DNA from 3 places in the Inediibacterium massiliense genome. Region 3 is predicted to be linked to each of the others. Evidence: riboswitches for the same ligand, from Rfam matches in the RefSeq annotation. Region 3 holds a riboswitch; each other region holds the start of a gene.
What was found. Region 3 has a riboswitch for glycine ahead of gcvT (glycine cleavage system aminomethyltransferase GcvT). Riboswitches for the same ligand answer to the same signal wherever they lie in the genome.
Positions count from the first base shown of each region.

Region 1: another riboswitch for glycine. It lies ahead of BN2409_RS10950 (GrdX family protein); the one in region 3 lies ahead of gcvT (glycine cleavage system aminomethyltransferase GcvT).
Region 2: another riboswitch for glycine. It lies ahead of BN2409_RS01070 (alanine/glycine:cation symporter family protein); the one in region 3 lies ahead of gcvT (glycine cleavage system aminomethyltransferase GcvT).

Region 1 covers NZ_LN876587.1:513,197-515,476, forward strand. Annotated here, with positions in the region: gene BN2409_RS10945 (DegV family protein) at 1-642, shown strand, start outside; glycine riboswitch at 775-879, shown strand; gene BN2409_RS10950 (GrdX family protein) at 1,032-1,418, shown strand; gene trxB (thioredoxin-disulfide reductase) at 1,448-2,280, shown strand, end outside.
Region 2 covers NZ_LN876583.1:151,830-154,109, forward strand. Annotated here, with positions in the region: gene BN2409_RS01060 (Fur family transcriptional regulator) at 30-464, shown strand; glycine riboswitch at 579-656, shown strand; glycine riboswitch at 660-736, shown strand; gene BN2409_RS01070 (alanine/glycine:cation symporter family protein) at 878-2,254, shown strand.
Region 3 covers NZ_LN876586.1:842,244-844,523, forward strand. Annotated here, with positions in the region: gene BN2409_RS07725 (ABC transporter ATP-binding protein) at 1-12, opposite strand, end outside; gene BN2409_RS07730 (hypothetical protein) at 204-452, opposite strand; glycine riboswitch at 646-748, shown strand; glycine riboswitch at 752-825, shown strand; gene gcvT (glycine cleavage system aminomethyltransferase GcvT) at 963-2,069, shown strand; gene gcvH (glycine cleavage system protein GcvH) at 2,083-2,280, shown strand, end outside.

The sequences.
Region 1 (2,280 bases), on a different contig from region 3:
TTTATAAAAGAGATGAAGGCTATTTTAGAAGAAGGATACCAAATCATTTTAATTAATGGTTCTTCTGGAGTAAGTGGTACCCATGAATCATCTATTATGGCTAAAAATGAAATAGGAAGCGAAGATATCACCATTATTGATACTTTAGCTTTATGTTATGGATGTGGAATGATTGTAGTAGAAGCGGCTAAAATGGCCAAGGAAGGAAAATCAAAAGAAGAAATTGTTAACAGGGTAGAAGAAATGAAAGAGAAGGTAGATCATATCTTTTCTGTAGATACATTAGATTATTTACAAAAAGGAGGAAGGCTGAGTCCTACAAAGGCTACTATAGGAAAAATTTTAAATGTAAAGCCTATATTAACTATAGAAGATGGAAAAGTAGAACCTTTTGATAAAGTAAGAGGAAGCAAAAAAATTATTCCAAGAATGATAGAGCTTGCACAAGAAAGAGGTCTTAAGAAGGGATCTGATTATATTTGTGTAGCTCATGGAGGAAATAAAGAAAATTTTAAAAAATTAAAGGAAGAAATCATAAAAGTATTTGAGCCTAAAAATATGATAGAAATGGAAATAGGATGTACCATAGGAACTTATACAGGACCAGGTTTATTAGCTATTTTATATATAAAAAATGAATAAATCAAAATCATATAAAAGTAATAATATGAAAAAAATGTTAAAAACATATTGTCAATAGTAATGATTTTATAATATAATGATTATAAAGATAATTAATAATAAAAAAAATTAAATAAAAATTCTTAATTCTGGGTGAAAAATGCGGGAGAGAATCCATAAAGGATCGCCGAAGGGACAAGCGAAAGATATTGCCTATCTTTTTGTGAAATTCTCAGGCTAAAGGACCGTATTTGGACGGAACTCTGGAAAGCTTATAAAGCATCAAAGGAGTATGATTTCAATTAAGGAGAGACTGTTAAGTTAAAGACAGAGACATATGGCAATTCTATATTTGTCATGTGTCTTTTTTGTATAAATGAAGAAACCTTTTCCTAAAATGAGGTGAAAAGATGAAAGAAACCATTATCACAAATAATCCTAAAGTTTTTGAAGGAAATCAAGGAAAAACGGATATAATCTATTTAGAGGATGTCCCTTATCTTTCAGTACTTTTATTGGCGAGAGATAAGATTCATAAAGGATATAAACTTTTGACACATCCTTTATCTGGAAGTGTAAAACCTAATGAAACACCTTACAAATCTATTGCAATAACCAAAGAGAAGGGAGAAGTAGATATAGATTCTATAAAAATAATAGAAGAAAGTATTCAAACGGTTCAAAAATTTTTAAGGACAAAAAAAACTCCTTGTTGGACAAAAAAAATTTTAAAGGACTTTCAACTGATCGATTATTGTTTGATTCAAAGTGCAATTGAAAGTATGAAGCAATTTTAGTAAAATTTCAATATGAAGGAGGTAATAAAATGGAAAACTTATACGATGTAATAATTATTGGAGCAGGGCCTGCTGGCCTTTCAGCTGGGCTTTATGCAGCAAGAGCAAAAATGAAAACATTAATACTAGAAAAAGAAAGAGTAGGTGGGCAAATTGTTACCACCAATGAGGTGGCTAATTACCCAGGGTCTATAAAAGATGCTACAGGACCTAGTTTGGTTGCTAGAATGGTTGAACAAGCAGAAGAATTTGGAGTAGAGAGAAAAAAGGATACAGTAATAGATGTAGATTTTACACAAAAGATTAAAGTAATTAAAGGAGAACTAGGAGAATATCATGCTAAAGCTGTCATTATAGCTAGTGGAGCAAAGCCTAAATTGATTGGATGCCCTGGAGAAAAAGAATTAACTGGAAAAGGCGTATCTTATTGTGCAACTTGTGATGCTGACTTTTTTACAGATCTTGAAGTATTTGTAGTAGGAGGAGGAGATTCTGCTGTGGAGGAAGCTCTTTATCTTACTAAATTTGCACGAAAAGTAACGATTGTACATAGAAGAGATGAGTTAAGGGCTGCAAAATCTATTCAAGAAAAAGCATTTAAAAATTCTAAAATTGAATTTATGTGGGATACAGGTATTGAGGAAATCAAAGGAGATGGAATTGTAGAATCTGTAGTGTTTAAAAACAAAAAAACTGGGGAAGTAACACAATATCATGCCAATGAAGAAGATGGTACTTTTGGAATATTTCCTTTTGTAGGATATCAACCATTAAGTGAAGTATATAAGGATAAGATACAAATGAATGAGGCAGGCTATATTATTACAGATGTAGAAATGAAGACAAATATAGCAGGTGTCTT
Region 2 (2,280 bases), on a different contig from region 3:
AACTAATATGATATTTGGGAGTGAGACCATTGATCAGCAATGAAATAGAAAAAAAATTAAAAGAGAAGGGATATAAACTAACTTACCAAAGAAAAGCAATATTAGAAATTTTAATCCAACATGAACAACAATTTCTAACAGCAGAAGAAATTTATATAAAAGTCAAAAAAGATCTTCCTCAAATCAATTTTTCTACTGTTTATAGAAACTTAGAAATTCTTGAAAAAATAAATATGATTCACAAAATCAATATAGAAAACAAGCCTTCTCAATATGAACTTATTTTACATGATGATCATCACCACCATGTCATTTGTAAAAGTTGCGGAAAAACTCAACCTATTCATTTTTGTCCACTCAAACAAATCATTGAATCTCTAGAAGATAAAGATTTTACATTGACAGAACATAAATTTGAACTTTATGGATACTGCTCTAATTGCACAAAAAAAAATAAGGAATAAGTCTATTTTCTGAATATTTAAACTTTAAACAAGCTATTGCTATTTTTTATATGAAGTGCTATCATTTTATCAAGCAGTCATGACTATTTAACTTTATTAACTTAATATTTTCGGATGATGATAATGGGAGAGAGATGCGAATGCATCCACCGAAGGGGTTAAGCTTTCAGGTAAAAGGACCGTTATCGGACGAGCCTCTGGAGAGACTCAGTATGAGCACCGAAGGAGCAAGCCATAGTTATATGGTGAATCTCTCAGGTAAAAGGACAGAGTATCATGATTTATATCATCATGTTCTAGAGGCCAAATCACATAGGATTTGGCTTTTATTTATAATTTATGCATTTTTGTATAAATTATAGTAAAAGTCTTCCTTTATCGTTTTTAAGTTTAAAACAAAAGGAGGAAAAATAATGGAAAAATTAACTTATCTTTTAAATCAAATCGATGCATTTGTATGGGGACCTCCCCTACTCATTCTTTTAGTAGGAACTGGTATTTATCTAACTATTCGTTTAGGACTGTTACAAGTCTTTAAATTACCCCTTGCTCTAAAATATTTATTTTCAAAAGATGATGATCATACTGGTGAAGGTGATGTATCTAGCTTTGCTGCTTTGTGTACAGCACTTGCCGCAACTATTGGTACAGGTAATATTGTAGGTGTAGCAACTGCTATTAAAGCAGGTGGTCCTGGTTCATTATTTTGGATGTGGATTGCGGCTTTCTTTGGTATGGCAACAAAGTATGCAGAAGGACTTTTAGCTGTAAAATACAGAGTTGTAGATAAAAACGGTCAAATGTCTGGTGGACCTATGTACTATATTGAAAGAGGTCTTGGAAATAAATTATTAGCTAAAATGTTTGCATTATTTGGAATTGGAGTAGCATTCTTTGGAATCGGTACCTTTCCACAAGTAAATGCCATTACAAATGCTGCAAAACTCACTTTAAATATGCCAATTATTGTTTCATCTGTGATTCTTACTCTTCTAGTAGCTTTGGTTACTTTAGGAGGAATCAAAAGTATTGCAAAAGTATCAGAATTAATCGTTCCATTTATGGCTGTATTTTATATTATTGGTTCTTTAATTATTCTTATTTTAAATATTGATTTAGTTCCTCAAACTATAGGACTCGTTTTAAAAAGCGCATTTACTCCTACTGCAGCAACAGGAGGATTTTTAGGAGCTACTGTAATGTTTGCTCTTCGTAATGGAGTAGCCAGAGGGGTATTTTCTAATGAATCTGGTCTTGGAAGTGCACCTATTGCATCTGCAGCTGCAAAAACAAAGTCTTGTGTTCGTCAAGGTCTTATATCTATGACAGGAACATTCTTTGATACCATTGTAGTATGTACTATGACAGGTTTGGTTCTTGTTTTAACAGGTGCTTGGTGTTCTGATGTTGAAGGAGCTGCCATGACCAATTTGGCATTTAGTGAAGCTCTTCCAGGACTTGGTCAATATATTGTTACAATAGGACTTATGTTCTTTGCTTTTACTACTATATTAGGTTGGAATTATTATGGCGAAAGATGTACTGAATATTTATTTGGAATAAAAGGAATCAAACCTTTTAAAATTATATATATTCTTCTTGTAGCTAGTGGAGCTTTCTTAAAATTAGATATGATTTGGATCTTAGCAGATATTGTAAATGGTTTGATGGCTATTCCAAACTTAATTGGTTTGATTGGATTAAGTGGAATCATCGTAACTGAAACAAAAGTATTCTTTGAACAAATGAAGCAAGAAAAAAATTCTTTACAAAATAAAAAAGCAGCTTAGAGAATGTACATTTGTACATTCTTTTT
Region 3 (2,280 bases):
AATTTTTTCCATAGACAGATTCCTCCCTAAGCCGTAAAATCCGTATATTCTATAGTATTCAATATGAATCTATTTGTTACTTTATAGGAGAGGAATTGAATATAAAGAGAAAATGTACCCATCTAGTATATTAATTTTGTAATTTTAAATAAAAGCTACTTTTATACAGTAGCTTTTAAAAAAATAAACTGAACAAAGTCCAGTTATTTAATAAGTTTTAATTTAGCAATATCATAAAGATTTTCTTTTGTTACTGCTTCTACAGCATTAATTTTATTATCAATATTATCAAGTTTTATATTTATTTCTGTACGAAATTCAGTAAGATTTGCAGTTTGATCATGAACAACATCTAATTTTTTTTCGATACGTTCTTGACCTACTTTAAGATCGTTCACATCAGTTTTAATTGATTTAAGTTCATTTAGTATTTGTTGTAGCATTTTTTCCATATGAATCATCCTTTCAATACAAGGTGCTTATAATTATTTATATTTTACCATCAGAAAGGTTTTTAGTCACTAAAAAAATAGAGGAAAAAACTTATTTGATCGAAAAATATATACTATTGAAATTTTTAGAAAATTATATTATGATAATATTGTAATAAATTATGGAAGATATACAAATAAAATATAAGACTAGATGAGAATAGCGAGAGATATCTTTACTAAGATAGCCGAAGAAGCAATGTAAAAACAGCCATGTTTTTATAGAAACTTTCAGGCAAAAGGATCGCTATTTGATGGAACTCTGAAGAGTCCTATAGATGGACGCCGAAGGAGAAGAATAAGTTATTTAAAGCTCTCAGGCTATGAAACAGAGGAATATAATGGCATGTTTATTTAGTATGCCATTATATTCCTCTATTTTTTTGCTCTTTAAGAAGTTATATACATGAGCAATTCTAAGAGAAATATGCGAATTTTTTATTTAAAACAAAAATTAAAGGGGGAGGACTAATGGATCAATTAAAAGAAACACCTTTATTTGAGTGCCATAGAAAATATGGAGGTAAAATTATTGATTTTGCAGGATGGGCACTTCCAGTGCAATATGAAGGGATCAAAGTAGAGCATGAAGCAGTTAGAAATTTTGCAGGAATTTTTGATGTATCTCATATGGGAGAGATAGAAATCACAGGAAAGGAAGCTTCTGATTTTGTGCAAAATTTGATTACTAATGATATTTCGGTACTTAAGGATCATCAGGTTGTATATACTTTTATGTGTTATCCTCATGGGGGTATTGTAGATGACTTTTTAGTGTATAAGTTTGATAAAAATCATTTTTATCTCGTGGTGAATGCAAGTAATATACAAAAAGATTTTCAGTGGATGAAAGAAAATAGTACAGATTATGATGTGAAAATTGAAAATATATCAGAAGATGTATCTGAAATCGCCATCCAAGGACCTAATGCACAAAAAATATTACAAAAGTTAACGGATACAGACCTTTCAGAAATCAAATTTTTCTATTGTAAAAGAAATGTATCTGTTGTATCTGCAAATTGCTTAATATCAAGAACTGGATATACAGGAGAAGATGGCTTTGAAATTTATTTATCTAATGAGGACGTAAAGATGTTATGGGAAAAATTAATGGAAGCAGGAAAAGAATATGGATTAAAGCCAGCGGGACTTGGAGCGCGCGATACTTTAAGATTTGAGGTAGCACTACCCCTTTATGGAAACGAACTTTCAAAAGATATTACTCCATTAGAAGCGGGATTAGGCTTTTTTGTGAAACTGGATAAACCAAATTTTATTGGAAAAGAAGGATTAAAAAAGCAAAAATCTGAAGGACTCAAAAGAAAAATTGTGGGGTTTGAAATGATAGATAAAGGAATTCCAAGAAATGGATATGAGGTAATGGCTGAGGGTAAAACAATTGGTTTTGTAACTACTGGTTATGCAGCTCCTACAGTAAAGAAAAATATTGGAATGGCAATGGTGGACATAGAATATTCAAAGCTAGATACGCCTATAGAAATAAAGATAAGAAATAAAATATTAAAAGCGAAGGTTGTTAATAAGAAATTTTATCAAAAAAATTATAAAAAATAAGGAGGAATATAAAATGAAAATTATAGAAGGATTGTATTATTCAAAAGAGCATGAATGGGTGAAGGTAGAAGGAGAAAAAGCTTATATTGGTATTACTGATTATGCACAGAATGCATTAGGTGAAATTGTTTATGTAGAGATGCCAGAGATAGATGATGAATTTAGGATTGGAGATGTTTTTGGAGTTGTAGAATCTGTGAAAGCAGCTTCT